Regions from separate parts of the Thermomonas sp. XSG genome, predicted to be linked through region 1. Evidence: predicted binding sites of a transcription regulator. Region 1 holds the regulator's gene; the other holds the start of a gene.
What was found. Region 1 encodes FliA, which starts transcription of late flagellar genes. Its sites were predicted from a motif close to TAAAGTTTNNCNNNCNNNGGCCGATAA; they were not measured.
Positions count from the first base shown of each region.

Region 2: ICG51_RS01520 (methyl-accepting chemotaxis protein) is a predicted target of FliA. The motif match lies at 11,427-11,453, and genes of this name have one in related genera.

Region 1 is NZ_CP061497.1:2,974,567-2,990,003, forward strand. Features, by position in the region: gene acnB (bifunctional aconitate hydratase 2/2-methylisocitrate dehydratase) at 1-2,068, shown strand, start outside; gene ICG51_RS13935 (DUF3817 domain-containing protein) at 2,385-2,705, shown strand; partial or broken gene ICG51_RS13940 (chemotaxis protein CheW) at 2,862-4,844, opposite strand; gene ICG51_RS13945 (response regulator) at 4,862-5,227, opposite strand; gene ICG51_RS13950 (STAS domain-containing protein) at 5,224-5,508, opposite strand; gene ICG51_RS13955 (chemotaxis protein CheW) at 5,619-6,566, opposite strand; gene ICG51_RS13960 (ParA family protein) at 6,563-7,327, opposite strand; gene motD (flagellar motor protein MotD) at 7,327-8,238, opposite strand; gene ICG51_RS13970 (flagellar motor protein) at 8,250-8,990, opposite strand; gene ICG51_RS13975 (chemotaxis protein CheA) at 9,000-10,784, opposite strand; gene ICG51_RS13980 (protein phosphatase CheZ) at 10,787-11,404, opposite strand; gene cheY (chemotaxis response regulator CheY) at 11,401-11,793, opposite strand; gene ICG51_RS13990 (RNA polymerase sigma factor FliA) at 11,892-12,641, opposite strand; gene ICG51_RS13995 (MinD/ParA family protein) at 12,638-13,495, opposite strand; gene flhF (flagellar biosynthesis protein FlhF) at 13,482-15,029, opposite strand; gene flhA (flagellar biosynthesis protein FlhA) at 15,068-15,437, opposite strand, start outside.
Region 2 is NZ_CP061497.1:318,594-334,030, forward strand. Features, by position in the region: gene ICG51_RS01480 (response regulator transcription factor) at 1-361, opposite strand, end outside; gene ICG51_RS01485 (histidine kinase) at 358-2,169, opposite strand; gene ICG51_RS14425 (methyl-accepting chemotaxis protein) at 2,205-4,415, shown strand; gene ICG51_RS01495 (chemotaxis protein CheW) at 4,412-4,927, shown strand; gene ICG51_RS01500 (methyl-accepting chemotaxis protein) at 5,024-7,234, shown strand; gene ICG51_RS01505 (porin) at 7,563-8,654, shown strand; gene ICG51_RS01510 (methyl-accepting chemotaxis protein) at 8,668-10,743, shown strand; gene ICG51_RS01515 (TonB family protein) at 10,957-11,271, opposite strand; gene ICG51_RS01520 (methyl-accepting chemotaxis protein) at 11,552-14,221, shown strand; gene ICG51_RS01525 (GGDEF domain-containing phosphodiesterase) at 14,295-15,437, shown strand, end outside.

The DNA.
Region 1 (15,437 bases):
CGAAACCAATACCGACGACCTGTCGCCGGCGCCGGACGCCACCACCCGCCCGGACATCCCGATGCACGCGCTGGCGATGCTGAAGAACAAGCGCCCCGATGCGCCGTTCTCCCCGGAGGAAGACGGTAAGCGCGGCCCGATCGGCGACATCCTCAAGCTCAAGGAAAAAGGCCATACCGTGGCCTACGTGGGCGACGTGGTCGGCACCGGCTCCAGCCGCAAGTCCGCCACCAACAGCGTGCTGTGGTGGACCGGCAACGACATCCCGCACATCCCCAACAAGCGTGACGGCGGCGTCTGTCTGGGCGGCAAGATCGCGCCGATCTTCTACAACACGATGGAAGACGCGGGCGCGCTGCCGATCGAGCTGGACGTTTCGCAGATGAACCACGGCGACGTGATCGAGCTGCGTCCGTACGAGGGCAAGGCGCTGAAGAACGGCGAAGTGATCGCAACCTTCGAGCTCAAGTCCGAAGTGCTGCTGGACGAAGCCCGCGCCGGCGGCCGCATCCCGCTGATCATCGGCCGCGGCCTGACCGCCAAGGCGCGCGAAGCGCTGGGCCTGCCGGCGACCGACCTGTTCCGCCTGCCGGTGGTGCCTCCGGATACCGGCAAGGGCTTCACCCTGGCGCAGAAGCTGGTCGGCCGCGCCTGCGGCCTGCCGGAAGGCAAGGGCATGCGCCCGGGCACCTACTGCGAGCCGCGGATGACCTCGGTGGGCAGCCAGGACACCACCGGTCCGATGACCCGCGACGAGCTGAAGGACCTGGCCTGCCTGGGCTTCAGCGCCGACCTGGTGATGCAGTCGTTCTGCCACACCGCCGCCTATCCGAAGCCGGTGGACGTGAAGACCCACCACACCCTGCCGGAGTTCATCTCCACCCGCGGCGGCGTGTCGCTGCGACCGGGCGACGGCATCATCCACAGCTGGCTCAACCGCATGCTGCTGCCCGATACCGTGGGCACCGGCGGCGACAGCCACACCCGCTTCCCGATCGGCATCTCGTTCCCGGCCGGCTCCGGCCTGGTGGCGTTCGCCGCCGCCACCGGGGTGATGCCGTTGGACATGCCGGAATCGGTGCTGGTGCGCTTCAAGGGCGAGATGCAGCCGGGCGTGACCCTGCGCGACCTGGTCCACGCGATCCCGCTGTACGCGATCAAGGCCGGCCTGCTGACCGTCGAGAAGAAGGGCAAGAAGAACATCTTCTCCGGCCGCATCCTCGAGATCGAAGGCCTGCCGAACCTGAAGATCGAGCAGGCGTTCGAACTGGCCGACGCGTCCGCCGAGCGTTCCGCGGCGGCCTGCACCGTGCGCCTGGATAAGGCGCCGATCATCGAATACCTCACCAGCAACGTGACGCTGCTGAAGTGGATGATCGCGGAGGGTTATGCGGATGCCCGCACCCTGCAGCGCCGCATCGAGAAGATGGAGGCCTGGCTGGCCGATCCGCAGCTGCTGGAAGCCGACGCCGATGCCGAATACGCGGCGGTGATCGAGATCGACCTGGCCGACATCAAGGAGCCGATCGTCTGCTGCCCGAACGATCCGGACGATGCCAAGACCCTGTCCGACGTGGCCGGCGCGCAGATCGATGAAGTGTTCATCGGTTCGTGCATGACCAACATCGGCCACTTCCGCGCCGCGGCCAAGCTGCTGGAAGGTAAGCGCGACATCCCCACCCGCCTGTGGATCGCGCCGCCCACCAAGATGGACGCTGCCGAGCTGACCAACGAAGGCCACTACGGCACCTTCGGTGCGGCCGGCGCGCGCATGGAAATGCCGGGCTGCTCGCTGTGCATGGGCAACCAGGCGCAGATCCGCGAGGGCAGCACCGCGATGTCCACCTCGACCCGCAACTTCCCCAACCGCCTGGGCCGCAACACCAACGTGTACCTGGGCTCGGCGGAGCTGGCGGCGATCTGCGCGCGTCTGGGCCGCATCCCGACCCGCGAGGAGTACCTGGCCGATATCGGCGTGGTCAACGCGAACGGCGATGCGATCTATCGCTACATGAACTTCGACCAGATCGCGGATTACCAGCAGGTGGCGGCGACGGTCGCGGCGTAAGCGTTCCTCGTTCCATGTGGGACAAGCAAACGCCCGGTATTGCCGGGCGTTTCTTGTTTTGGTTGCTGGATGGTCATGCAGGAAGAGCGGGCTGTTGCGATTTCTCGCAGTGTTCCCTGGCGGGCAGGCGCCGCTGCGAAATCAAGGTGGGGCAGCGGCGCCTGCGCCGATGCCGGGGACATTCGACGCTGCACCTGCCCGCCGCCGGGCGCAGCGATAGCAACCGGTCGCAATCCGCGAATGCCAACCCAGCCATCCGGCAACGAACAAGGTATGGTGTGCGGCCCTTCGCCAGACCACGCCAGCGCATTCCGCAATGACGACCAAACCGCCGCTCGCCCCCTCCGGAAAACTGTTCGTTGCCATCGCGCTGATCGAGGCGTTGACCTGGACCGGGCTGCTGGTTGGCATGTACCTGAAGTACGTCAGCGGCACCACCGACCTGGGCGTGTGGCTGTTCGGCCGCCTGCACGGCGCGGCGTTCCTGGCCTACGTGGTGACCTGCTTCATCGTCGGCTCGCGTTTGCGCTGGCCGATGTGGGCGCTGCTGCTGGCCGTGCTGGCGGCGATCCCGCCGCTGGTCACCTGGCCGCTGGAACTCTGGTATCGGCACCGCGGGCTGCTGTCCAGCCGCTGATGTGATGCGCCTCGCGGCGCTGCCGCGAGACGTTGCGCGTGCGGGTCAGGCGACCTTGCGCACGCGCTTGGACAGTTCGATGACCTTGGCCATCTCGCCCTGCAGGTATTCCTCGGTGATCGCCACCGGTGCAGCCTGGGTCTTGGTGGACAGGCTGCCCACGTCCACGATCAGCGCCACCCGGCCGTCGCCGAGGATGGTGGCGCCGGCCACGCCGGCGATGCGGCGGTAGTTGCGCTCCAGGTTCTTGACCACCACCTGCTGCTGGCCCAGCAGCTCGTCCACCTCCAGCGCCAGCCGCTGTCCCTGGCTCTCCACCACCACCGCGATCGGTTGCGCGTCGGTGCGGGTGGCCGGCAGGCCGTACTGGTCGGCAAGGTCGAGCAGGGGCACGTAGTCCTCGCGCACGCGCAGCAGGCGCGAATCGCCGGCCACCGTCTTGATGTGGTCGGCGGCGGGCTGCAGCGACTCCACCACCACGTTCAGCGGCAGGATGAAGACTTCGCCACCCACCGCCACGGTCATGCCGTCGAGGATGGCCATGGTCAGCGGCAGGCGGATCGAGACGGTGGTGCCTTCGCCCTGGCGGCTGCGGATTTCCACCTGGCCGCCCAGCGCGTTGATGTTCTTGCGCACCACGTCCATGCCGACGCCGCGACCGGACAGGTCGGTGAGCGCCTCGGCGGTGGAGAAGCCGGGTGCGAACACCAGGTCCCATACCTGCGCGTCGGTGGGGTTCTCCGGCACCGCGATGCCGCGTTCGGCGGCCTTGGCCAGGATCCGCTCGCGGTCGAGGCCGCGACCGTCGTCGCCCACCTCGATGATGATGTGGCCGCCCTGGTGGGCGGCGGACAGCGTCACCGTGCCGGCTTCGGGCTTGCCCGCGGCGATGCGCTGCTCGGTGGTTTCCAGGCCGTGGTCGATGGCGTTGCGGACCAGGTGCACCAGCGGGTCGACGATCTTCTCGATCACGCCCTTGTCCAGCTCGGTGCCTTCGCCGGAGGTCTTGAGGTTGACCTTCTTGCCCAGCCGCGAGGCGATGTCGCGCACCATCCGCGGGAAGCGGCTGAAGGCGAAATCCACCGGCAGCATGCGCACCGACATCACCGCTTCCTGCAGGTCGCGGGTGTTGCGGTCGAGCTGGCCGAGGCCGGCCAGCAGCTGCTCGTGCAGGCCGGGGTCGAGTTCGGCGGAACGCTGCGCCAGCATGGCCTGGGTGATGACCAGCTCGCCGACCAGGTTGATCAGGGCATCGACCTTGTCGACGGCCACGCGGATGGTGGTTTCGCCCGCATCATGGCGACCAGCACCCGTGGCAGCCGCAGGCGCGGCTGCGGCAGGCGTCGCCGCGGCCACCGGGGCCTCCGGCACCGGCAGTGCGGCGGCGACGGCCGACGCAGCGGGTGCTGCGGCAGGAGCACCGTCGGCCAGCGGCTCGATGCTCAGGGTGCACTGGTCCTCGACCCACGCGAACGTGTCCTCGATGGCCGAGCGCTTGACGTTGCCGATCAGCTGCAGATCCCACGCCAGCCAGGCCTCGAACGGATCGAGTTCGTTGAACGGCGGCAGCGCGTCGTCACGGCAGGCAACCTTGAGTTCACCCAGCTGGCCGAGTTCACGCAGCATGCGCAGCGGGTCGTTGCCGCTGAGGAACAGCGAGCGTTCCGGTTCGAAGCTGATCGACCAGCCCTGCGGCTCGGCGCTCGCCGCCGGCTTGGCGGCGGCCGGTGCGGCCTGGGTGGCGGCCTCATCGCTGGCGCCGGACAGCAGGCGCTCCAGCTCGGCGCGGGCCCGCGCCAGCATGGCCTGGTCGATGGCGTCGCCGTGTTCGGCCGCGGCCAGCAGCATGCGCAATGCATCGACCGAGCCCAGCAGCGCGCTGATGGCCACGCCGTCGAGCGTGCGCTTGCCGCTGCGGGCTTCGTCCAGCAGCGTTTCCAGGAGATGGGTCAGGTCGGCGATGGCGGTGAAGCCGAACGTGGCGCTACCGCCCTTGATCGAGTGCGCGGCGCGGAACACGACGTGGATGGTGTCGCCGCCACCGCCGCCGGATTCCATGTCCAGCAGTCCGGCTTCCATGGCGGCGAGGTTTTCGCGGCTTTCTTCGAAGAAGGTGGCGTGGAAGCGGGTGATGTCCATGGATGTCCCGAGATGGCTTAGCCGAGAACCTTGCGAACGGTGGCGAGCAGTTGCTCCGGATCGAACGGCTTGACCAGCCAGCCGGTGGCACCGGCCGCCTTGCCTTCGCTCTTCTTGTCGGCACCGGACTCGGTGGTGAGCATCAGCAGCGGGGTGAACTTGTAGCTGGGCATGGCGCGCAGCTGGCGGATCAGCTCGATGCCGTCCATGCGCGGCATGTTGACGTCGGTGATCACCGCGTCGAACTTCTGGGTCTTGGCCACTTCCAGCGCGGCAATGCCGTCCTCCGCTTCCTTGACGTTGTAGCCGCCGCCGGACAGGGCGAAGGCCACCATCTGGCGCATGGAGGTGGAATCGTCAACGATCAGAAGGTTTGCACTCACGCGGTGTCTCCGGGGGCGGAATCGACACCCAGGCTGGCCGCGAGCGCGAGCTGGCGCGCTGCTTCCACCAGGGTGGGAGAGGGAAGGGTAATCGTAGTCACGCGGCCGCGCGCGGCGCGGTCCCGCATGAAGGCGTGCAGCAGCTGCAACCCGGCGGTATGCACGCGACGCACGTCGGCGCCGGACAGCTCCAGCACTTCGTCGTCGAAGTGCGGCTGCAGCGCCGCTTGCAGATCGGCGACCTGTTCGATGCCGAGGTCGGCTTGCAGGGACAATGGCATTGGGCGTCTCGTGAGGGGTTCGATCCCAGACCGTTTAACGGCGCGCCAGCCCGCAACTTGAGGGTATGGGCGCGAACTGCAGGTCAGCGCACAGTTTGCACTGTCCCGCCTCAGTCGAACACCACGCGTGCGTCCAGCAGGACCGTGGGTGGCGCACCGGGGGTGCGAGCGATGCCCATGCCGATGCGGTCGCGCAGGCCCGGCGTGGGCGGCTCGATCTGCGGGGTGTCGAGGGTGACCACATCGGTGACAGCGGTCACCAGCAGGCCCACCAGCTCGTCCTGGTATTCCAGCACCACGATGCGGGCGCGTTCGTCGGGCTCCACCGGCATGCGGCGCAGCCAGCGGCCCAGGTCGTGGACCGGCACCACCCGGCCACGCAGGTTCATGACCCCCAGCAGCGAGGGCACCGCGCCGCGGACGGCGATCACCGGCGCCAGCCGCACCACTTCCTGCACCCGCAGCAGTTCCACCGCATAGCGGTCGTCGCCAACCGCCACCCGCAGCCAGCGCTGGCCGGCCGGCGCTGCCTGGATCAGCCGGTCATCATCGAGCTCGGCCAGCGGCGGCAGCATGGCGGCAGGTGCCGGTGCACGCGCGGCCGGCATCGCCTGCTGCGCGGGCTGCCATGCGGGCTCGGGCGCGGCGGCGGCTGGAGCGGCGTCGGCAGGCGCCAGGGCGCCGTCGAATACTTGCGCGTCGTCTTGCCAGGCTTCGGTTTCGGGCTCGCGAAGGTCGTCAGTTTCCTTCCCGGGCTCGGCCTCGCTCTCGAGTTCGGGAGCGACATCGATGCCGGCTGCGGTCTCGACCTCGACCTCTGCCTCGACTTCAGCCAGGCGGGTGCTGTCGGCTTCTCCTGCGGCCTCTGCTTCCATTTGCCTGACTTCTTCCAGCGTCGGCTCGGCCGGTGCGGCAGGTGCGACGGAGGGAGGCTCTACCGGGGAGGCAGGCGCGGCCGGTGGCGGCACCAGCGGTATCGCCAGCAGCGCATCGACATAGGCATCGACCATCGCGCCGTCGTCGGGCTTGGTGATCAGGGTGGTTCCCGATGCGCTCATGCGGCCTCCTGTCCGGCGGGGGCAGTGTCCAGCAGCCACTGCATGGCGTGTTCGTAGGCGATCAGGCCACGCCCGTACATATGCTCGCGGCTGCCCAGCGCATCGGCATCGCGCAGGCGCGTGTCGACCGGGATGGGATGCGGGCATGCGCTGGCGTCCGGATGCGACTGCAGCTGTTCCAGCGTCTGTTGCCCGGTGCGCGTGCGCTTGTCGAACAGGGTGGGCAGGATCTGTCGGAGCAGCGGGCGCGCCCGCGAACGCTCCACCATCGCCGCGGTATGCAGCATGCCGGCCAGGCCATGCAGCGCCAGCGGGTCGGTCTGGGTCGGCACGATCAGGCGGTCGCAGGCGGCCAGCGCGTTGACCAGCAGCAGGCCGAGCGTGGGCGGGCAGTCCAGCAGCGCGTAGTCGTGGCCGTCTGCCTCGGCCTGCAGGGCACGTCCCAGCGCCAGGCCCAGACCGGGCTGGGTGGCGCTGCGGCGTTCCAGCGTAGCCATGGCCGGCTGCGCGGCCACCAGGTCGATGCCGGGATAGCCGCTGGACCGGGCGACGTCGGAAATATTCTTGTCGTTGAACAGGTCGTAGGTGCCCGCCGGTGGCGGCTCGGTCGGTACGCCGAACGCGCGGGTCAGCGAGCCGTGCGGATCCAAGTCGACCAGCAGCACGCGATTGCCGGCATCGGCCAGGCTGCGCCCCAGGCACAGCGTGCTGGTTGTCTTGCCTACGCCGCCTTTCTGGTTGGCGATCGCCCACACGCGCATCACTGCTTGCTCCCGGTTGCGGCCGCGGCGCCGGCCGGCTGGGCCGTGCCGCGCATGTCCAAGCCTTCCATCACGCTGTCGACCCCGCGCGAACCGGCAAGGATCACCAGTTCCACCCGCCGGTTGGCGCTGCGGCCGGCCACGGTGCCATTGTCGGCAATCGGCTGGTATTCGCCATACCCCATCGACGCCAGCCGCTCCGGGGCAATGCCCGAATCGATCAGCTCGTAGACCACGTTGGTGGCGCGCTCCGCCGACAGGTCCCAGTTGGAGCGGAACTGCGCGGTGCGGATCGGCTGGTTGTCGGTATAGCCCTCCACCCGCACCGCGTTCGGCGCCTTGCGCAGCACGCCGGCAAGCTGGCGGATGGTGCCCAGCGCGGTGGCGCTGGGGATGGCGACGCCGCTGGCGAACAGCAGGTCGCTCTGGATTTCCACCGCCAGAAAGTTCTCGCCGCGGCGGACACGCACCAGCCCGCTGGCCACCAAGCCGGAGAGGGCCTTTTCGATCTCGTCGCCGAGTGCATGCAGCTGGGCCTGGCTGGCCTGCGCGCTGGCAGCGGTGGCTGCCTGGTTCTGTTGTTCGCGCCGGCTGACCGGCATCGGCACTTCGACCCGGCTGGGTTGCGCCGGGCCGCGGCGCGCGCCGGTGTCGATCATCGAAGGGTGGTCGAAGTCGCCGCCGCGCAGCTGCACCTGACCGACCTGGACCGGCTTGATCGAACGCGGCGGGCCGCCGAACGCGGCGGAGAGGGAGTCCGCCACCACCCGGTACTTGCCCTCGTTGAGTGAGGAGATCGCGTACATCACCACGAAGAACGCCAGCAGCAGGGTGAGCAGGTCGGCATACGGGATCGCCCAGGCTTCGTGGTTGAGATGTTCTTCGTGCTGGTGGCGGGGACGGCGGGCCATGGCTGTGGCCCTCAGTGCAGGAAGCCGTTGAGCCGGCTTTCGAGGTTGCGCGGATTCTCGCCCTCGGCGATCGCGATCAGGCCTTCGATCAGCATCTCGCGCTCGACCTGCTGGCGATGGATCACGCCCTTGAGCTTGGAACACATCGGCAGGAACATCAGGTTGGCCGCGCCGATCCCGTAGATGGTGGCGGTGAACGCCGCCGCGATGCCGTGGCCGAGTTTGCTGGGGTCGCTGAGGTTCTTCATCACCGCCATCAGGCCCAGCACCGCGCCGATGATGCCCATGGTCGGCGAATAGATGCCCATGCCCTCGAACACCTTGGCAGCGGCGGTATCGCGGTGGTGCTGCGCCTGCGCTTCGATCTCCAGCATTTGCCGCATGGTTTCCGGTTCGACGCCGTCCACCACCATCTGCAGGCCCTTGCGCAGGAACGGATCGGGCAGCTGGTCAAGCACCGGCTCCAGCGCCAGTAGCCCCTGCTTGCGGGAGATCGTGCTCCATTCCACCATCCGCGCGATCAGGCCCGCATGGTCCTGCGGCGGCGGGAAAAACACCCAGCGCACGATCCCCAGCGCGCGCCGGAAGGTGTGCATGGGCGTCTGCAGGAGGATCGCGGCGATGGTGCCGACGATGACGATGATGAAGGCGGCCGGCGACCACAGGCCCGACAGGCCCGCGCCCTTGAGGATGCTGCCGCCTACAAGGGCGACCAGTCCGAGGATCGCGCCGATGACACTGAGGATATCCATATGTTCACGCTAACGGCCGCGCGCGGTGGCGCTTGAGCCGCGCTGCGCGGATTCGAGCAGTGCGTCCACGTCCAGGATCAGCGCCATGCGGCCGTCACCGACCAGGCTGGCACCGGCGTAACCGGGCAGTCCACGCAGGCTGCGCGGCAGCGCCTTGATGACCACTTCCTCGCGGCCGAGCACATGGTCGACCAGCATGCAGAAGCGCTGGTCGCCGGCCTGCAGCACCACCCCGCGGGTCGCCTCGCTGACGCCCTTGCCCACCCCCAGCCATTCGCGCAGCGACAGCACCGGCAGCGGGCGTTCGCGCAGGTCGAGGATCTTCTGCCCGTCCATCCACATCACCTGGCTGTCGTCGTGGGTGACCACTTCGATCACCCGCACCAGCGGCAGCGCATAGACATCGTCGTCTAGCTCCACCAGCAGGGTCGGCAGGATCGCCAGCGTCAGCGGCACGCGGATGACGAAGCGCGAGCCGCGGCCCAGTTCGGACTGGATCTGCACCTGGCCGGACAGCTCGCGGATCTTGGATTGCACCACGTCCATGCCCACCCCGCGCCCGGACAGGTCGGAGACCTCCGTGCGGGTGGAGAAGCCGGGCAGGAACAGCAGCGACAGACACTCGTCCTCGGACAGGCGGCCGGCGGATTCGCTGTCGATCAGGCCCTTGCGGATGGCGCTGCGACGGATCGCCTCGGCGTCGATGCCGCCGCCGTCGTCGCTGACCTCGATGGCGACGTGATCGCCTTCCTGCTGCGCGGCCAGGCGCACCCGCCCGACTTCCGGCTTGCCCACCGCGTGGCGCACCGCCGGCATTTCGATGCCGTGGTCGATGGCGTTGCGGACCAGGTGCACCAGCGGGTCGGCCAGTGCCTCCACCAGATTGCGGTCGAGCTCGGTGTCGCCGCCCTCGACCACCAGTTCGACCTGTTTGTCGAGCTGACGGGCGACGTCGCGGGCAAGTTTGGGGAAACGGGTGAACACCCGGCTGACCGGCTGCATGCGCGCCGACATCACCGCACCCTGCAGGCGCGCCGTGACGGTGTCGAGCGCGGTCACCGCGCGGTCGAGGTTCTCGTTGCGCAGGTCGGGGCGAAGGGTTTTCAGGCGGTTGCGTGCCAGCACCAGTTCGCCGACCAGGTTGACCAGGGCGTCCAGCCGGCGCACGTCGACGCGGACCGTGTGCTCGGTTTCGGCGGGCGCGGGTGCAGGCCTGTCGGCTGCCGGTTTGGCCGCTGCCGGTTTGGCCGCTGCCGGTTTCGGCGCGGGTGGCGCCACCGGCTTCGGTGCGGGCGGCGGGGCGGCGCCGGGAATGGCGCCTTCACCGTGCAGGCTGTCTAGCAGGGCGTCGAAGTCGAGGTCGTCGAGGTTGTCGGGCAGCTCGAACGCCGGCTCCGCGACCGCGGCGACCGGCGCGTCGGCCCCGCGCACCTGGCGCAGCAGGGCCGGGTCGACTTCCTCGAGATCCTCGCCGCGACCCAGCGCATCGAGCATGTCCAGCAGGATGTCGACTGCGCGCTGGGCACCGTCGAAGGCGGCTGCGTCGAGCGCACGGATGCCGCTGCGGGCGGCGTCGATGCGGTCCTCGAAGGCGTGGCACAGCTGCACCATCGGGGGCAGGTCGAGGAAGCCGGCGCCGCCCTTGATGGTGTGGAAACCGCGGAATACGGCGTCGAGGGTGGGGCGGTCGCCGGGATCCTGCTCGAGCGCCACGACCTGTTCGCCGAGGCGATCAAGGATCTCGCGCGCCTCGACGAGGAAGTCCGCGCGGGCGTCGTAGCCGTCCGCCGACATGGTCAGATCCCGAGGTCGGCCAGCAGGTCGTTGGCCTCGTCTTGGGTGGCCGCCGGCGCATCGACGCCGGAAACCGCCGGGCCGTTGCCCCTGCTGTCCTCGCCATGCAGCGCCTGGATGTCGCCCAGGCCGGACTGCAGCGAGCGGATCAGGTGGATCACCCGCTGGATGATCTGGCCGGTGAGGTCCTGGAAGCTCTGCGCCTCGACCATCGACGACAGCCGCGCGCGGATCGCGTCCACGGTGGCCTCGTGCTCGGGGCCGATGGTGCCGAGCAGGGTCCGGCATTCGTCAGCCAGATCGAGGGTGCGCATGCTGGCCTCCTCGGTCATCTTGACCACGTGCTCGAGCCGGCTGCACGCGTCCGGCAGGCCGCCGGATGAGGCCTTGGCCGCGGCGGGGATGCGCACGTCGATCGCGCGCTCCAGGTCGTCCAGCTCGCGGGCAAGCTTGACCAGGCTTTCCACCACCGGCTGCCGGCGCCACTCCAGCAGCGAGTCCAGGTGGTGCTTCCAGGCCGAGGCATCGCCTTGCTCCAGCGCCGCCATGGCGGCGTGCAGGCGTTCGATGATCTGGGCGTCGCCGGCGGGAACGGACGGCGGTCGCAGCGGCAGGCTCATGCGGCTTTCTCCATCCGTTCGAAGATCTTGACCAGCTTGTCTTCCAGGGTCGCGGCGGTGAAGGGCTTGATGATGTAGCCGTTCACGCCGGCCTGCGCGGCTTCGATGATCTGCTCGCGTTTGGCCTCAGCGGTGACCATCAGCACCGGGATCTTGGCCAGCGATTCGTCGGCGCGGATCGCCTTGAGCAGGTCGATGCCGGGCATCCCCGGCATGTTCCAGTCGGTGACGACGAGGTCGAACTTCGCCTTCTGCAGTTCGACCAGCGCGGTGGTGCCGTCGTCGGCTTCCGCCGTGTTGGTGAAACCCAGGTCGTTGAGCAGGTTCTTGACGATGCGGCGCATGGTCGAGAAATCGTCAACGATGAGGATGCGGATGCCCTTGTCCATAGTGGATCCTGTGGATATTCGGTAACGGTAACGGTCGGCGACCGGGAATCTTGATGGTGCCGCATCCACGCCGGGGATGCAGCCCCGGGGCACTCCGCTCAGGCCATTTCGGCGTCGATCTCGCTGCGCCAGTCGGTCAGCCGCGAGCGCAGCCGCAGCATGGCCTGGCCATGGATCTGGCAGACCCGTGATTCGCTGACGTTGAGCACGGCGCCGATCTCGCGCAGGTTCATTTCCTGCTCGTAGTACAGTGACAGCACCAGCTGCTCGCGCTCCGGCAGGTTCTCGATGGCGTCGCCCAGCGCGGACCGGAAAGCGCCCTGCTCGAAGCGGCGGGCGGGGGTGATGTTGTCCTGGTGTTCCAGGCGCGGCTCGCCGTCGTGTTCCTCGGCGTATTCGTCCAGGCTCAGCAGCTGGCCGCGGGCGGCGTCCTGCAGCACGTGGTGATAGTCGTCGACGCTCATGCCCAGCACGCCGGCGATTTCCTGCGAGGTGGCGGCGCGGCCTTCGCGCTGCTCCACGTTGCGAGTGGCGGCGACCACGTCGCGGTAGCGGCGGTGGACCGAGCGCGGGACCCAGTCGCCGGCGCGGATCGCGTCGATCATCGAGCCGCGGATGCGGATCGAAGCATAGGTTTCGAAGGTGGCGCCCTGGTCGGACTGGAAGTTCCGCGCCGCTTCGATGAGGCCGATCATGCCGGCCTGGATCAGGTCGTCGATATCGACGCTGGAGGGCAGCCGCGCCGCCAGGTGGTGCGCGATGCGGCGCACCAGTTCGGCATGGCGAGCCACGATCGCGGCGGCATCACCGGTCTGCTGGGCGCGATACTGGGCGGCCCCGGTGCTCATGCACAGGCGCTCCCCTGGGCGGCGACCAGACGCTCGGTGAAGAATTCGACGTGGCCGCGCGGACCCTGTGGCGCCTGCCACTGGCCGATCTTGCGGACGATGTCACGGAACGCCAGCGACGCCGGCGCGGTGGGGAAGGCGTCGACCACCGATTCCTGCCGCTGCACCGCCAGCCGCAGCCATTCGTCGCGGGGGATCGCGCCGAGGTAGGACAGGGTCACGTCGAGGAAACGCGAGGTCACGCGCTCCAGTTTGTCGAACACCGCGCGCCCTTCGTTGACATTGGGCACCTGGTTGGCCACCACCTGGATGCGGTTCACGCCGCGGTCGCGGCTGAGCACCTTGATGAGGGCGTAGGCATCGGTCACCGACGCGGGCTCGTCGCAGACCACCAGGATCACGTCCTGCGCGGCCTGGCAGAAGGTCAGCACGCCGTCGCTGATGCCGGCCGGGGTGTCCACGATCATCACGTCCAGCGGGATGTCGAGATGCGAGAACGCGTTGACCAGGCCGACGTGCTGCTGCGGCAGCAGTTCGGTCATGTGGCGCTTGCCGGAGGCGGCCGGCACCACCAGCAGGCCGCGCGGGCCTTCGATGACGGTGTCGCGCAGTTCGCAGCGGCCGGCGAACACGTCGGCCAGGGTGAAGCGCGGCGACAGCCCCAGCATCACGTCGACGTTGGCCAGCCCCAGGTCGGTATCCAGCAGCATGGTGCGCTGGCCGGCGTTGACCAGGGCCATGGCGAGGTTGATCGAGGTGGTGGTCTTGCCCACGCCGCCTTTGCCGCCGGTCACGGCGATCACGCGGGGCGCGGTGGTGGCGTTCGCGGCGCGATGGGACTCAAGCGGATGCATGGCGGCCTTCGTCGTGGTTGGGGCTGACGCTGTTGTCGCGACGGGGGAAGTCCAGGGCGCTGGCCAGCTCCCGGGCGTCGGCCAGCTCGAGGTCCTCGGGTACCCGTTGACCGGAGGTGGTGTACGCCATCGGCAGATTATGCTGCACCAGCACCGAGAGTGCTGCCCCCGGGCGGATGCTTTCGTCCAGCTTGGTCAGGATCACCGCTTCCGGCGCCGCCGGGCGGTAGCGGCGCAGCAGTTCACCCAGATCGGCCGGATGCGCGTTCGCCGGCAGCACCAGCAGGCTGCGCACGTTGCTGGCGGCACGCACCCACAGGATCTGCCGCAGCAGGGCGCGGTCGCGCAGGCCGTGGCCGGCGGTATCGATCAGCACCAGCGGGTAATCGGCCAGCTGCTCCAGCGCGTGGGTGAGGGCTTCCGGGCCGTCGGCATCACACACGGTCACGCCCAGCCGGCGGCCGAGCACGTGCAGCTGTTCGCGTGCACCGGCGCGCTCGTTGTCGGTGCTGACCAAGGCCACGTCGCGGGCGCCGTGGCGGGCGGCATAGCGGGCCGCCAGCTTGGCGATGGTGGTGGTCTTGCCGGCGCCGGTGGGCCCGAGCAGTGCGACGATGCCGCCGCGCTCCAGCAGTTCCCCGTCGGCCACTGGCAGCTCTGTGGCCAGCGCTTCGCGCAGCGGCGACAGGATGGCTTCGGTCTGCAGGGTCGGGTCCAGGCGCTGGGCGATGCGCTGCGACAGCGCGTCATCGCAGCCGAAAGCGGCCAGCGCGTCGAGGGCAGCCGCGCGTGCGGGCGAGCCACGCAGGCGCTCGGTCGCGAACTGGCCCATCTCGCGTTCGATCACCTTGCGCATCGCCGCCAGTTCGGCGCGCAGCGCGGATACTGCCGGATCGGTTTCGATCACCCGAAGCGCGGGGGACTCGTCGGCCCGCACCGGCGTTACGGCCGCGGCGGGCGTGGCAGTCGGGACGGGAGGCTGCGCGACCAGCGGCTGGGTCGGCAGCGGCGGCGCGGCAGCGCGGCGCAGGGCCTGGGCGAAATCGGTGGGCTGGAGCGCCTCGTCATCGTCGATGCGCACGTCAATGCGCGGCGCGCCCGTGCCGGCAACGGGTTCGGGCTGCCGCGCCTGCGCGGCGACGGTCTGCGCAGCCGGTGTGGCGGCAGGGCTGGACGCGCGGGCGGCGGGCTTGAACGCGGCCATCATCTGTTCCAGTCGGCTGGCCTGGCGTTCCGGCAGCGCGGGTTTTTCCAGCGGCGGGACTTCCACACCGTCGATCCGGAACACCGCGCGTTCGCTGCCGCGGCTGGCCGCGGGGGCGCGGGCCGGGGCTTCGGCGGAGGGCGCGGGCACGTTCATGGTGCGCAGGGTCTGCTGCACCAGCGCCTCGTCGTAATCGGTGGCGGCTACCACTTCCACGCCGCCTTCTGCGACCTGGCGACTGGACAGGATCACCGCGTCGGGGCCCTGTTCGTCGCGCACCATGCGCAGCGCGGTGCGCATGTCGGGGGCGGTGAAGCGTTTGATTCTCATGGTGTTGATCCGCTATCCAGTCTGTCGGGGTGCCAAGCTCAGCCAACCGCCCCCAGCAACCGCAACCGCTTGTCTTCGGGGACTTCGCCGTAGGCCAGCACCGAAAGCTGCGGCACGCTGTGGCGTACCAGCCGCGAGATCGCCGCGCGGATCCCGCCCGGGACCAGCAGGATCGCGGGTTCGCCGCGTTGTTCCTGCCGGGCCACGCACTCGCTGAGGTTCTGGTGCAGACGCTCGGCGAGTCCGGGTTCCAACGCGGCGCCCTGGCCGCTGACCGAGTCCTGCAATATGCGTTCCAATTGCGGGGCCAGGGTGAATACCGGCAATTCCGGCGCCATCCCGTTGAGCTCCTGCACGATGAACGGGCCCAGTGCGGTGCGCACGGCGGCGGTCAGCACCGACGGGTCC
Region 2 (15,437 bases), 390 kb from region 1:
CGCGCGACACCGTGCGAACCGCGTCGAACAGCGCTTCCGGTTCGCCATCCTTGGTGAGGTAGCCGGCCGCGCCGGCCGCGATCGCGCGCCGCGCGATTTCCGCCTCGTCGTGGACGGTCAGCACCAGAACAGGCAGCTTCGGCAACTCGTTGCGAACCCGCTTGATCAGCTCGATACCGTTCGGACCGGGCATGTTCAGGTCGAGCAACAGCACGTCGTGTCCACCCCGTGGCGCCTGCGACAGCACTTCCCGGCCGCTGCGTGCCTCGCCGGACACTTCCATGTCGCCGGCGAACGCGAGGACCCGGCGCAGCCCCTCGCGGAAGATCGCATGGTCGTCGGCGATGAATACCCTGATCATGTCGCTGCTCCCCTTTGCATCTGTTCGGGTGTCGCGACAGTGCGACACCGCGCAGGTCCGGCGTCGACGCCGCGGTCCCTGCAAATTCCGGCGCCAGCCGCGATGCGGCCGGGAGACCCCGGCGCCAGCGCAGCGGCATCCGCAGCCTCCCTGTCGCCAGCGTGCTCCGCACCGGCGTCAAGCACGGCCATCAGCGTGGTGCCGCCGCCGGCGGTCTCCCTGAAATCGATCCAGCCGCCAAAAGCGCGCGCGCGCTCGCGCATGCCGGCGACGCCGAACGAACGGGCGCGCGAAAGGATCTCCGGATCGACGCCGACGCCGTCGTCGACGACCTGCAGCTGCAGGCGACCAGCGTCATCAAGCGTGATGACCACCCGCACGGAGCGCGCATGCGCGTGACGCACGACATTGGTCAGTGCTTCCTGCAGGATCCGGAACGCCGCGGTCCGCACCGCCTGGCCCATCGGCACGTCCGCAGCGGCGGCCAGACTGCAGGCAAGCCCGGCCCGCTCCGGGAGCGTCGCCAACAGCCATTCGGCAGCCGGAACCAGGCCTTCGTCCAGGGGGCCGGGACGCAACGTGGACACCATGCTGCGCATCGACCGCAGCATGGCATCGAGGATGGCCTTGCTGCGCGTCACCTGCGGCGCCAGCGCAGGATCAAGACCGCCGAACCGCATCCGCATCAATCCCAGTTCCATCCGCAGCGCGGTGATCGACTGGCCGAACTCGTCGTGCAGTTCCCGCGCCAGCGTCAGCCGTTCGTGTTCCTGCAGGGATTCGGCATGCGTCACCCACTGGCGCAGCTGGGCCCGGCTTTCCCGCAGCGCCCGCTCGGTGGCCTGACGGCGCGCGCGATCCAGGCGCAGGGACTCGGCCATCTGCCGCAGCGCGGCGGCGAGCTGCCCGACCTCGTCACGGCCGCGCGCCGCGGGCTCGGCATCGAGATTGCCCTGCGCCACCACGCGTGCCCAGACCGCTGCATCCTCCAGCGGCACCGTGATGCTGCGCAGCACCGCGATGCCGACCAACCAGGCCAGCAGCAGCACCATGGCGGAGACGCCCATCAGCAGATACAGCGTGCGCTCGTATTCGACGCGCGTGCGTGCAGCGGCGGCGCCGGCATGTGCGTTTTCCAGATCGACCAGCTGGCCGAGCAGGCGGACGTAGTCCTGCTGCATGCCGAGCACGTCCGCGAGGTAGTAGGCCCTGGCCGCCTGCGGGTCCTGCTGGACGAGGGCGAACAGCCGATCCTGTCCCGCCCAGTAGCGCAGGCGCTGGGTGGCGATGCCGCCCAGCAGCTTCCGCACCTCCTCGCGGGCGGCACGGGCCTCGAACCAACGCACATCCGCCGCCACTTGCTGGCGGATGGCCCGGATCCGGCCGATGCGCTCACGCACCCGCCCGGAGTCATCCACCAGCTGCATCTCGCCCATCAGGCGCGCGGTCTGGTTGGCCCGGTCGATCAGCGCATTCGCGTACATCAACCGCGGCAGGTGCTCGAGCCCGATCTGTTCGGCGCGCTGGTGGATGCGCGCGACCTCCGACAGCATCGCCGCCGACGCCGCGCACCAGAGCAACAGCAGCACGGCCAGCGCCCCGGTCAGGCGCCCTCGGATCGTCGTGTCCTTGAACAGCCGGCTACAGCCCAAATGCGTGCCTCGCGAACGTCGCGCACGAGGGCGCTGCCTGATGGATCGGGCCGCAGGGTAATCCATTCCGGGCCCGCGGATTCTGATCGGAATCAAATCACGCGGCCGCGCGCGATCGCTGGATGGCCGCCGGCATCCGCGGCGCACCCGCACCATTTCATCCGCAAACACATGTTCCGGGGGGGAACACCATGATCCGTTGGCTCCAGAATTTCCGCATCGGTACCCGCCTGGCCTGGGGCTTCGGCTGGATGTTGTTGCTGCTCGCCCTGCTGGCCGCGATTACCCTGTCGGGTCTGCGCACCATCCAGTCGCAGCTGGACACGATCGTCCTGCAGAACGTGGCGAAGACCAAGCACCTCAACGCGATGGTTGACGAAAGCAACCGCATCGTCATCGCCGTACGCGACATCTCCTTCGAAACCGAGGCAGCGCGCATGCAGGAGCATCGCGGGGCCATCGCCAAGGCACGCGAAGGCTACGTCAGGGCCACCGAGGCGCTGGCGCGGCTGCCCGCCAGCCCGGAGGAAACGGCCGTGCTGGCCGAGATCGCGCGCAATCGCGCGGCCACCCTGCCACTGAACAACAAGGTGATGGAACTGGCCGCCGCCAACCGGATGCCCGAAGCGATGGCATTCCTGCACGACCAGGCGGCGCCCTCGCTGCAGCGTTGGCAGGGCGGGTTGGCAGAGGCCATCACCCGCCAGGAGAAGAGCAACGACGCGGCCTACGCCACAGCCCTGACTGCCTACAGGCAGGCAAGAATGAAGCTGATGCTGCTGGCCTGCGGCGCGCTGGTCGTCGCGACGCTGCTGGCATGGCTGACCACCCGCAGCCTGCTGCAGCCGGTGCGGGAGATGATCCGGGTGGCCAGCGACATCGCACACGGCAGGCTGGACACCAGCATCCGGCGCAACGGCAAGGACGAAATGGCGGAAATGCTGGGCTCCATGCAGGACATGCAATCCGTCCTGCGCCGCTATGCCGCCGCCCAGCAGCGCATGTTCGAGCAGCACGAGCTTGGCGAGATCGACCACCGCATCCCCACCAGTGAATTCGAGGGCGACTACGCGCGGATGGCGACGCAGACCAACGAGCTGGTGGCCTCGCACATCACCGCCATCCTGCACATCCTCGACGTGGTCGGGGACTACGGGCGCGGCGATCTGTCCCGCGACGTCGACCGCATGCCCGGCAAGAAGGCCGACGCGATTGCCGCGGTGGACGCGGTCAAGGCCGGCCTCCTGGCCGTCAATGGCGAAATCAAGGGACTGGTGGATGCCGCCATCGCCGGCGACTTCGCCCGCCGCGCGGACGCGCAGCGCTTCACCCACTTCTACCGCGAACTGATCGAGTCGCTGAACAGGCTGATGGGCACCGCGGATGCCGGCCTTGCCGAGATCGGGCAGCTGCTTTCCGCGGTGGCCGACGGCGACCTGGCAAAGCGTGCCGATGCCGGATTGCCGGGCCAGTTCGGCCAGCTGGCGGCGGACGCCAACCGCACCGTCATGCAGCTGTCCGGGGTGGTCACCGGCATCCGCGAGGCGACCGACGCCATCAACAGTGCCTCCGGCGAGATCGCCGCCGGCAACGGCAATCTCTCGGCGCGCACCGAGCAGCAGGCCGCCGCACTCGAGGAAACCGCCTCCTCGATGGAAGAGCTGACGTCCGCGGTCCGCCTGAACGCCGATAACGCCCGCCAGGCCAGCCAGCTGGCCCGCGACACCACCGATATCGCCGTGCGCGGCGGCGAGGTGGTCGGCGAGGTGGTCGAAACCATGGGCGGCATCGCCGCGTCCTCGCGGCGGATCGCCGACATCATCGGGGTGATCGACAGCATCGCCTTCCAGACCAACATCCTGGCCCTGAACGCGGCGGTGGAGGCCGCGCGCGCCGGCGAGCAGGGCCGCGGCTTCGCGGTGGTGGCCGCCGAGGTGCGCGCACTGGCCCAGAACAGCGCCGGCGCCGCACGCGAAATCAAGCAGCTGATCACCGATTCGGTGTCCCAGGTCGAGCACGGCAGCAGCCTGGTCGACCGCGCCGGCCACACCATGGGCGAGATCGTCGACAGCGTGAAGCGCGTCACCGACATCATGGCCGAGATCTCCGCCGCCTCGCAGGAACAGAGCGCCGGCATCGAGCAGGTCAACCAGGCCATCACCCAGATGGACGAAGGCACCCAGCAGAACGCCGCGCTGGTCGAGGAAGCCGCCGCCGCGGCCGAGAACCTGCGCCACCAGTCCACCGCCCTGGTGGCCTCCGTCGCGGTCTTCCGTACCGGCGCGCCGCGGCCCGGCAACGCCGTGGGCACGGATTCCCGGGCGCTGCAGGCCCGGCCTCAAGAATCCGCGCTGCCGGCCGATGACATGACTGCCCAAACCCTGAACCCGGATATTCCATGAATAGCCCCGCAGCGCCGCATTCCGCCACCAGCGCCTCCGCCAAGGCCGCTACCGCCGGCGAATTCCTCACCTTCACCCTCGGGCAGGAGGAATACGGGGTCGACATCCTGAAGGTGCAGGAGATCCGCGGCTATGACGCGGTGACCCGGTTGCCGGACGCGCCGGAATACATCAAGGGGGTCATCAACCTGCGCGGCACCATCGTGCCGGTGATCGACATGCGGGTGAAGTTCCGCCTGGAGGCCAAGGTCGACGCGCTGACCGTGATGATCGTCCTCAACGTCGCCAACCGCGTGGTGGGCATGGTGGTGGACAGCGTCTCCGACGTGGTGCAGCTGACCGCCGAGCAGATCCGCGCGATGCCCGAGGTGGGTACCGGCATCGACCGCCGCTTCCTGACCGGGATCGGCGCGCTGGACGAGCGGATGCTGATCCTGCTCGACATCGAAGGCCTGATGACCAGCACCGAGATGGGGCTGGTGGTCGACAACGCCGCCGCGCAGGCGGCCTGACGCCGACCGGAGCACGCCCGCCGCACCGTCCCCAGCCGGGGCGGTGCGCGCACCCTGCCCCGATCCCGCGCCCCCTACCCCGGTATCCGAGATCGCATGAGCATCCTCACGTCGCTGTCGAAAAAGCTCGCCAACCTGTCGGTCCAGCGCAAACTCATCCTGCTGACGCTGATCGCCGCAGTGGGGATCATCGCCGTATCCGTCATCGCGGCGCGCTTCCAGTACCTGGACGTCTACAAGACCCGCAAGGTGGCGCTGGATATCCGCGTGCAGCTGGCCAACAGCGTGATCGACCACTACCACGCGCTGGAACAGAGTGGCCAGCTGCCCCGCGCCGACGCCCAGCGCCAGGCCCTGGCCGCGCTGAGCACCATGCACACGGACGACAACGACAACTATTTCTACGTCCTGGATACCGGCAACCGGATGCTGATGCACCCGCTGCGCAAGGATCTGGTCGGGCAGGACCTGAAGGACTATCGCACCGAGCACGGTGACCGCCTGTTCCACGACCAGCTGGAATCGGTGCGCAGCGGCGACGGCTATACCGCCTACCACTGGGCCAAGCCCGGTCACGGCGACAAGCCCGTGCCGAAGATGGCGTATGCGCGGCTCTACAAGCCCTGGAGCTGGGTTGTCGCCACCGGCGTCTACATGGACGACGTGCAGGCACAGGCATGGCGCTTCACGGGGATCATGACGTTGGCCGGCGGCATCCTGGTGCTGCTCTTGCTCGGCCTGGGCTGGCTGATCGGAAACCGCATCGTCGAACCGCTGCGCAAGGCCACGGCAGTGGCGGATGCGATCGCCCACGGCCGTCTGGACAACGTCATCGTGCAGACCACCGCCGACGAATGTGGCCAGCTCCTGGGCAGCATGCGCGGCATGCAGGACCGGATCCAGGCGGTGCTGGCCGCGCAGCGCGAGATGGAGCGCCAGCACGAAGCCGGCGCGATCAGCTACCGGATGGACGAAAGCGCGTTCCCGGGCGAATACGGCGCCATGGTGGCGGGCACCAACCAGCTGGTCGCCACCCACATCGGCGTGAAAATGCAGGTCATCGCCCTGGCCCAGCGCTATGCCGTCGGCGACTTCAGCCAGGACATGCCGGCGCTGCCCGGCGAGAAGGCCGAGATCACCGAGACGATGGCGACCATCAAACGCAACCTCGGCGCGATCAGCCAGAGCATCCGGCAGCTGGGCGATGCGGCCGCACAGGGCGACTTCAGCCTGCGCGGCGACGCTGCCGCCTACCAGTACGAGTTCCGCGAAATCCTGCTCAGCCTCAACCGGCTGATGCAGACCACCGACGACAACCTCGGCCAGATCTCCGGCCTGCTCCAGGCCATCGCCCGCGGCGACCTCACCGCACGCATGGATGGCGACTTCCGCGGCGTATTCGCACGCATGCGCGACGACGCCAACGCCACCGTCGCCCAGCTCACCGGGATCGTCTCCGGCATCCAGCAGGCCGCCGGCAACATCAATGCCGCCGCCAGCGAGATCGCCGCCGGCAACGACAACCTCTCGCGCCGCACCGAACAGCAGGCAGCCTCGCTGGAGGAAACCGCGGCTTCGATGGAGGAGCTGACCTCCACGGTGAAGCAGAACGCCGACAACGCCCGCCAGGCCAACCAGCTGGCGCAGGGCGCGGCCGGGGTGGCGGCGCAGGGCGGACACGTGGTCGAGCAGGTGGTGACCACCATGGGCGCGATCGAAGCGTCATCGAAGAAGATCGCCGACATCATCAGCGTGATCGACGGCATCGCCTTCCAGACCAACATCCTGGCGTTGAACGCGGCGGTGGAAGCCGCCCGCGCCGGCGAACAGGGCCGCGGCTTCGCGGTGGTGGCCGGCGAAGTGCGGGCGCTGGCGCAGCGCAGCGCCGGCGCGGCCAAGGAGATCAAGCAGCTGATCGAGGAGTCGGTGGACAAGGTGACCGACGGCTCGGCGCTGGTGCGCGAGGCCGGCAGCACCATGCGCGAGATCGTGACCTCGGTGCAGCGCGTCACCGACATCATGGCCGAGATTTCCGCGGCCTCGCAGGAGCAGAGCTCGGGCATCGAGCAGGTCAACCGCACGGTGACCCAGATGGACGAGACCACCCAGCAGAACGCGGCGCTGGTGGAGGAAGCGACCGCGGCCGCCCGCTCGATGGAGGACGAAGCGCGCCAGCTGAGCGCCGCAGTGGCGGTGTTCCGGCTGGACGGCAGCACCGCACGCACGCACGCCAGCCCGCGCACGGACGGCCCGGCGGGCAGCGATGCCGCCCTCGCCTCCTCGGAAGCGCTGGCCGACTACGCCTGAAGCCCGGGGCGGTTGACGCCATCGGCCTGGCGCCCGCGGGCGCCGGGCCGATACGGTTCCGCGTGACGCCTGCTGGCAGGGCTGCGCTTCCGCCGGCTGTCGCTGGCCGCCGAACCGGCAAGGCGGAATGCGCAAACCGCCAGCATGCCCCGCCCCCGCGACCTGCACCACGACGACGCACCCGGTGGCGGCAGGACCGCCACCAACGCGCCCCGGCGGCACTCAAGAATCACCCGCGCCCGCCGTAGCCAATGGAGAACCCGCAGTCCGACCCGCGCGCGCGGCTCGGGCCGCCCGCTGTCCCCGCAACATCGCCCCGGAAATCCACATGCGCCATCCGCCGTCGCTCCGCCTCGCCCTCCCCCTGCTCGCTACCTGCATCGCCCCGGCGGCCGCATCCGACCTGCCGTTCGACATCGCACCCATCGCCAACGTGCAATACGAGTGGGCGCGGGTGGATTCCGACCTCGGCCCGCTGCAGACCGAGGACGGCTTCCGGCGCGCGCGGCTGGGCTTCCGACTGAAGGGCGACAACAAGCGCTGGCAGGTGGTGGTGGACCACGATCTCGCCGACAGGACGCCGCCGGATGCCTACCTCGAGCTGACCCCGGGTGAAGGCCACTCCTTCCGGCTCGGCCAGTTCAAGCAGCCGTTCGCGCTGGAAGACGCGATTGCCGACAAGCAGACCGCCTTCCTCGAGGCGTCCCCGGTGGGCGCCTTCGCGATCAGCCGCCGGATCGGCGCGGAATACGCCCGCTGGGGCAAGCGCGGCACGTTCAACGCTGCCCTGTTCGGCCATCGCCTGGACGGCACCAGCGATTCGCCGGGTGCCACCATGCGCGGCACCTGGCTGCTGCGCTCGGGCAAGGAGGAAAGCGCCCACGTCGGCCTGAGCCTGGCCAGCGAACGGCCGCGCAGCCACAGCGCCAGCTACAGCCTCAACGCCGGAAGCGTGCTCAGCGACCTGCGGGTGGCGTCCACCGGCGCCATCACCGGCGTGGACCGGATCGACCGCGCCGCGGTGGAGGGCCTATGGGTGCGGGGCACCTGGTCGCTGCAGGCGGAATCCGCGAAAGTGTTCCTGCGCCGCGATACCGGCGACGTCAGCGGCGATGCCGCCAGCGTGCAGCTGACCTGGTCGCCCACCGGCGATGGCCGCAGCTACAAGCGCGGCGTGGCCACCGCACCCTCGCCCAAGGGGCACGTCGGCTGGGAACTGGCGCTGCGCTACAGCGTGATGGACCTCAACGACGGCCCGGCCATGCGCGGCGGCCGCGCCGACAGCTGGGGCCTGGCCGCCACCTGTTACCCGCATCCGAACATGCGGGTGATCGCCAACCTCCTGCAATACGACAGCAGCCGCCGAGGCATCGCCAACGATCCGCTGACCGTCGGCCTGCGCGTGCAGTTCACCTACTGACCGGGAATCCGCCATGCTCCAGAACCTCACCATCGGCAAGCGCCTGGCGATCGGCTTTTCCGCACTCGCGGTCCTGATCCTCGTCACCGGCGCGTTCTCCGCCCTGCGCATGGGCAATACCCAGCGCATGGTCCAGAAGGTCACCGACGAGTCGGTGCCGGCGATCCGCGACCTCGGCCGGCTGGCGACCATGCTGGCCGAATACCGGGTCAGCGAACGCGGCCTGGTGGCCAGCGCCGACGACGCGGCCAAGCGCGAGGAATACGCCGGCGAACTGGCGGAAGGCAGCAAGGCCTTCTTCGCCCTCGCGAAGACGTACGAATCCAAGATCAGCGATGCCCGCGACCGCGCGCTGTACAAGGAAACCATGGCGCGCGCCGACCGCTACTTCGACAACAGCCGCAAGCTGGTCGAGGCCTTGAAGGTCGGCGACATGGGTCCGGCCAAGGGCGCCGCCGACCTGCGCCAGGCCACCGCCGACCAGCTGGGCAGCCTGCTGGACTACAACATGCAGCGGCTGGACCAGGCGGTGGAGGCGCAGCAGCGCAGCTACCGGCTCAGCCTGCTGGCCATCGCGGTGCTGCTGGTAGTGGCGCTGGTGCTGGCCTCGATCGGCGCCATCGGCATCAGCCGCTCCATCGTGCGTCCGCTGCGCGAAGTGGTCGGGGTGGCCAACGCGGTGTCGCAGGGCGACCTGGACGGCCGCCTCGCCTGCAACGACGGCAGCGAGATCGGCGACCTGGCCCGCGCCATGCGCGGGATGACGGCGACGCTGGGCGAATTCGCCGCGGCGCAGGCGCACCTGGAGCGCGAGCACGACGCCGGCAACATCGATTTCCGCATGGATCCCTCGCGGTTCCGCGGCGCCTACGGACGGATGGCGGAAGGCATCAACTCGGTGGTGGCCGCGCACGTCCAGGTCAAGATGAACGCAATCAGGATCGTGGCGCAGTACGCCCGCGGCGACCTGGCCGAGGACATCGAACGCTATCCCGGCCAGAAGGCGCGGGTGACCGAGGCGGTGGACGCGGTGAAGGCCGGCATGCTGGCGATCAATGCCGAGATCAAGGCATTGGTGGACGCCGCGGTGGCAGGGGATTTCGGCAAGCGCGGCAACGCCCGCCGCTTCGAATTCGTCTACGCCGAACTGGTGGAAAGCCTGAACACCCTGATGGCGACCGCCGACCATGGCCTGTCCGAAGTGGGCGAAGTGCTGTCCGCCGTGGCCGATGGCGACCTGACCCGGCGCATCGACACCCGCCTGCCGGGCCGCTTCGGTGAACTGGCCAGCGACACCAACCGGACCGTCGAGCATCTCACCGGCATCGTCGGCCAGATCCGCACCGGCAGCGAATCGATCAATGCCTCGGCGTCCGAAATCGCCCGCGGCAACGAAGACCTGTCGCGCCGGACCGAACAGCAGGCGGCGGCGCTGGAGGAAACCGCCTCGTCGATGGAGGAACTCACCTCCACCGTCCGGCAGAACGCCGACAACGCCCGCCAGGCCAGCCAGCTCGCCCACGGCGCCGCCGGGGTCGCCGTGCGCGGCGGCGAGGTGGTGGGCCAAGTGGTGGAAACCATGAGCGGCATCACCGCGTCCTCGCACCGGATCGCCGACATCATCGGGGTGATCGACGGCATCGCCTTCCAGACCAACATCCTGGCGCTGAACGCCGCGGTGGAGGCCGCCCGCGCCGGCGAACAGGGCCGCGGTTTCGCGGTGGTGGCTGCCGAGGTGCGCACCCTGGCGCAGCGCAGCGCCGGTGCCGCCAAGGAAATCAAGCAGCTGATCACCGACTCGGTGGTGCAGGTGGAGGAAGGCAGCGCGCTGGTCGACCAGGCCGGCCGCACCATGAGCGAGATCGTCGACAGCGTGAAACGCGTCACCGACATCATGGCCGACATCTCCGCCGCCTCCCAGGAACAGAGCGCCGGCATCGAGCAGGTCAACCAGGCCATCACCCAGATGGACGAGGGCACCCAGCAGAACGCCGCACTGGTCGAGGAAGCGTTCGCCGCCGCGCAGAGCATGGAGCATCAGGCCAACGAACTGGTGGGCCTGGTGGCCGCCTTCAACACCCGGCGCTGAGTGCGCGCCGGCCGCTGCCGATGCAGCGGCCATCGACGGACGCAGCTGCGCCAACGCGCAGGCGGCGGCTTACCCAGCAGTCACGACGGGGCGTCGCCGGCATCCGGGCAGCATGCAGCAGCCGCTGCCGTTCGGGCACGAAAAAGAGCGCGCCGGCAGCCGGCGCGCCCCATTGCTGGACATGGCCGCCGGCGCAACCGCCGGCGGGATCGATCAGAGCTTGAACTCGAGCTTGACCTTGCCGCGGCTCTCGCCCGGGGCGAACTCCCACTGCTTGACCGCCTTCACCGCGGCGGCGACGAACACGCGGCCGGGCTTGGCATCGACCACCGACACGTCGGAAACCTTGCCATCCGGACCGATGCTGTACTCCAGTTCCACATAGCCGGTGGTGCCCGAACGGGCCGCATCGGCGGGGTACACGGGGTCGACCCGCTTGATCGGGCTCCCCGCCAGCACCGGCAGGGACAGGGCCATCGCGCCGGCGAACATCGCCGCATTCAGAATCCGATGGAAGGGTCGGGACATGGCAGGAACTCCGTGATGATGTGCAGGCGCGCATGCGCTCGTCACCTGCATCGGCAGCGTGCGGCCGGACTTGAGCGCACGGGCGGGCCGGTCGCCCAGAGTGCGATCCGCGTCACGATTGCGCACCGCTGCGCCCGTCGCCGTTCGGTTCCCATTAAAGATTCGGGCCGCCGGGCCGATGCCGCCACTGACCCAACCTTCGATTGCGCCGCACAGGGGCCCCACAATGCCGCAAAGCCTTTCTCTCGCCGATCGCCTGCTCGCGCCCGCCACGAACCTGATGGGGCGATTGCGCTTCAGCCAGAAGGCGATCCTGATCGGTGCGGCGTTCACGCTGACCTGCGGCGTGCTGGCAGGACTGGTGGTCACCCGCTCACTGGGCGAAATCTCGGATGCGCGTACCGCTCGCTCCGCCACCGTTGGCTTGGACATCCTCCACGACGCCCAGCTGGCCATGCAGGACCACCGCCAACTGCGAGCGCGCAAGCTGGCCAACGACACTACCGTCACCGACCAGGGCATCACCGATGCCGCAGCAAGGGCGGACAAGGCGCTGGCGGCATTCGACAGCTGGCGCAGCCAGGCAGGCTTCGACGACCGCGCCCTGGTCGAGTCGATGAAAGCCACCAGTGCAGCCTGGAAAAAAGCGGTTGCCACCGAGGGCGAAGCTGGCCCGGAAGCGGACTCCGTCGCGCTGGAAGCATTGCGTAAGGAAATCGGCAACATCGCGTTCACTGCGATATCCGCCACTGCCTCCGATACCGCGATGCTGCGAGGTGGCGAGATCGGCGGCAACCTGCTGCCGGAGCTGGCGTCGGCCAGCGCCAAGCAGGCCATCGTCGGTATCCGCGTGCTGGGCGAAGGCGCGATCTGGGTGAGCGACCGCACCGAGCTGGCGGTACGAAAGAACATGCAGGGCTATCTGACTGGCTATATTGCTGACGGCGGCAAGTACATCGAGAAGGAACTGCCAGAGGGCGCCGTGCTGTTCGGCAAGCCGATGGCCGCAGCACTGCAAGCGATGGAAAGGCAGAACAAGATGATCCAGGAACAGATCCTGGACGCGGAGACGCCGGAATCCCCGGTGGCTGTCCTGGCCAAACAGGATCAAGCCACCCGCACCGCCATGAACAAGGCGATGAAGGCGACCAGCGCCGCCATCAATGCTGCCGGCGACCGTGCCATCGCCAATCTACAGATGAAGGCCTTCGCCACGCTCGGCTTCGTGGCACTGTCGCTGCTGGCCGCGGCCTACCTCTTCATGGGCTTCACCCGCGGCACCCGCAAGGCGCTGCAGAGCATCGGCGCCGGCGCACGCGCACTGGCCGCCGGCCAGTTCTCCGATCGCATCCACGTGGACACCCGCGACGAACTGAACGACATCGGCCGCGGGATGGAGGACGCCGCCGCCGCGCTGCGCAAGTTCGCCCAGGCCCAGCAGACCCTGTTCGAACAGCAGCAGGCCGGCGACCTGGACAGCCGGATCGACGCGGAGAACTTCCCCGGCGCCTTCGGGGTGATGGCCGAGCAGGTCAACACCCTGGTGGCTTCCTTCATTGACGAAACCCTGCACATCATCGAAGTGATCGGTGATTACGGCCGCGGCGACCTGTCCCGCGACGTCAACCGCATGCCCGGCAAGAAGGCCGAAGCGATCAAGTCGGTGGACGCGGTCAAGGCCAGCCTGCTGGCGGTCAACGGCGAGATCCAGACGCTGGTGGACGCGGCGGTGGCCGGCGATTTCAGCAAGCGCGGCGACGCCAGCCGCTTCGAATTCGTCTACCGCGAGCTGGTGGAACGCCTTGACCAGCTGATGGCCACTTCGCAGAACGGCCTGAACGAAGTCGGCACGTTGCTGTCCGCAGTGGCCGACGGCGACCTCAGCCGCCGCATCGACGCCAAGCTGCCCGGCCAGTTCGGCCAGCTGGCCACCGACGCCAACCGCACCGTCGAGGGCCTGGCGCAGATCGTCGGCAACATCCGCCAGACCTCCGACGGCATCAACGCCGCCGCGGGCGAGATCGCCGCGGGCAACAGCGACCTGTCGATGCGCACCGAGCAGCAGGCGGCGTCGCTGGAGGAAACCGCCTCGTCGATGGAGGAGCTGACCTCCACCGTCAAGCAGAACGCCGACAACGCCCGCCAGGCCAACCAGCTGGCGCAGGGCGCGGCCGGCGTGGCGGCGCAGGGCGGCGAGGTGGTGCAGCAGGTGGTCGCCACGATGAGCGCCATCGAGGCTTCGTCGAAGAAGATCGCCGACATCATCAGCGTGATCGACGGCATCGCCTTCCAGACCAACATCCTGGCGCTGAACGCGGCGGTGGAAGCGGCGCGCGCCGGCGAACAGGGCCGCGGTTTCGCGGTGGTGGCGGGCGAAGTGCGCGCGCTGGCGCAGCGCAGCGCCGGCGCCGCCAAGGAGATCAAGCAGCTGATCGAGGAATCGGTGGGCAAGGTGACCGACGGTTCGGCGCTGGTGCGCCAGGCCGGCAACACCATGGGCGAGATCGTGTCGTCGGTGCAGCGCGTGACCGACATCATCGCCGACATCTCCGCCGCCTCGCAGGAGCAGAGCAGCGGCATCGAGCAGGTCAACCAGGCCATCACCCAGATGGACGAGGGCACCCAGCAGAACGCCGCGCTGGTCGAGCAGGCCTCCGCCTCCGCGGAAAGCATGCGTCAGCAGGCCGCCCAGCTGGTCGAAGCAGTGTCCGCGTTCAGGACCGCGGCCGCTGCCGTGGCCGCGGCCGCACCGCCCGCACGCGCCGCCGCACCCCGTGCGGCAACGCCGACCGCAGCACCGGCACCGGCGAGCGCGCGCCGCCAGTCCACGCCCCTGCGGAAGACCCGGGGTGATGACGCCCCCGTCGCAGCGCCCCCCGCCCCCACGCCGCTGCGGTCCCGCACGCCGGCAACGGTCAGCGGTGGCGACCAGCACTGGCAGGAGTTCTGATGCGCGCCGCGGGCGGGGCCCTGCCCCGCCCGGTTCTTGCTGTCCCTTCCCCCTTCGGTCCCGCCTCGCGCAGATGACATTCGAGCTTCCGCCCGCCCGCGATCTGCACGATGCCGCCTCCACTTCGCCGGCCTTTCCGGCTTGCGAGGCGTCGGCGCGTCTGGCCGATCTGGCCACGCTGGCCGCGGCGATACTGCAGGCGCCGATGGGCGTCGTCGCCGCCTGCGACGACGAACGAGTGTTGATGCTCGCCGGCCACGGCGTCGAAGGCGGTCCGCGCCAGCTCTCGCGCGACCACCTGATCGTGCGCACCTGGGAGCAGCACACCCCGCTGCTGGTGCTGCCCGACATGCCGGCGGACCCGCGTTGCGGCGCCCGCTTCTACGCGGGTGTCGCCCTGCGCGGCCGCGCCGGTCAGCGTCTTGGCACCTTGGCGGTATTTGCCCACGAGCGCCGCGAAGCACCGGGCCAAGACCAGCTGGATGCCCTGGTGCGGCTGGCACGCATCGCCGCCACGCTGCTGGAGCAGCGGCACCTGGAGCGCCGCGCGCTGATCGTCTCGCAGGCCGGTGAACAGGCACGCGAAGCCGTTCTGGTCGGCGATCGGCACGGACGGGTGCGCTGGCAGAACCGTGCCGCCGAACAACTGTTCGGCAGCCAGCTTGCCGGCCAGCCGCTGTTCTCGCTGTTCCCGCTGCGCCTGCAATCCGACCAGGACATTGCCCAGGCGTGGCTGTCCGGGCGCATCGAAGGCAGCCAGCACCTGCGCATCGTGGCCCCCGATGGCAGCCTGCGCCTGCTCGATGCCACTCGCTCCACCTGGCGCTACGGCCCGGACCGGGGCGTCACCCTGGTCTTGCATGACATCACCGAGGCGGCCCACCAGCGCGCCCAGCTCGACCGGCTGGCGCACTACGACTCGCTGACCGGATTGCCCAACCGCAACGCCCTGCTCGACGCGCTGGAGCGGCACCCCGACTGGGGCGTGGCGCTGTTCGCCATCGACCGCTTCAAATGGATCAATGACGGGCTTGGCCATGTGGTTGGCGACCGCGTGCTGCAGGCGGTCGCCGATCGCCTGCAGGCCAATGCCGATGCCGACGCCTGCCTTGCCCGCGTGGGCGGCGACGTATTCGCGGTGGCCTGCAGCGACGCCCGCCTGGCGGCCTGCGAACACCATGCCACCAGCGATGCCGCGATGGTCCCGGCGCTGGTC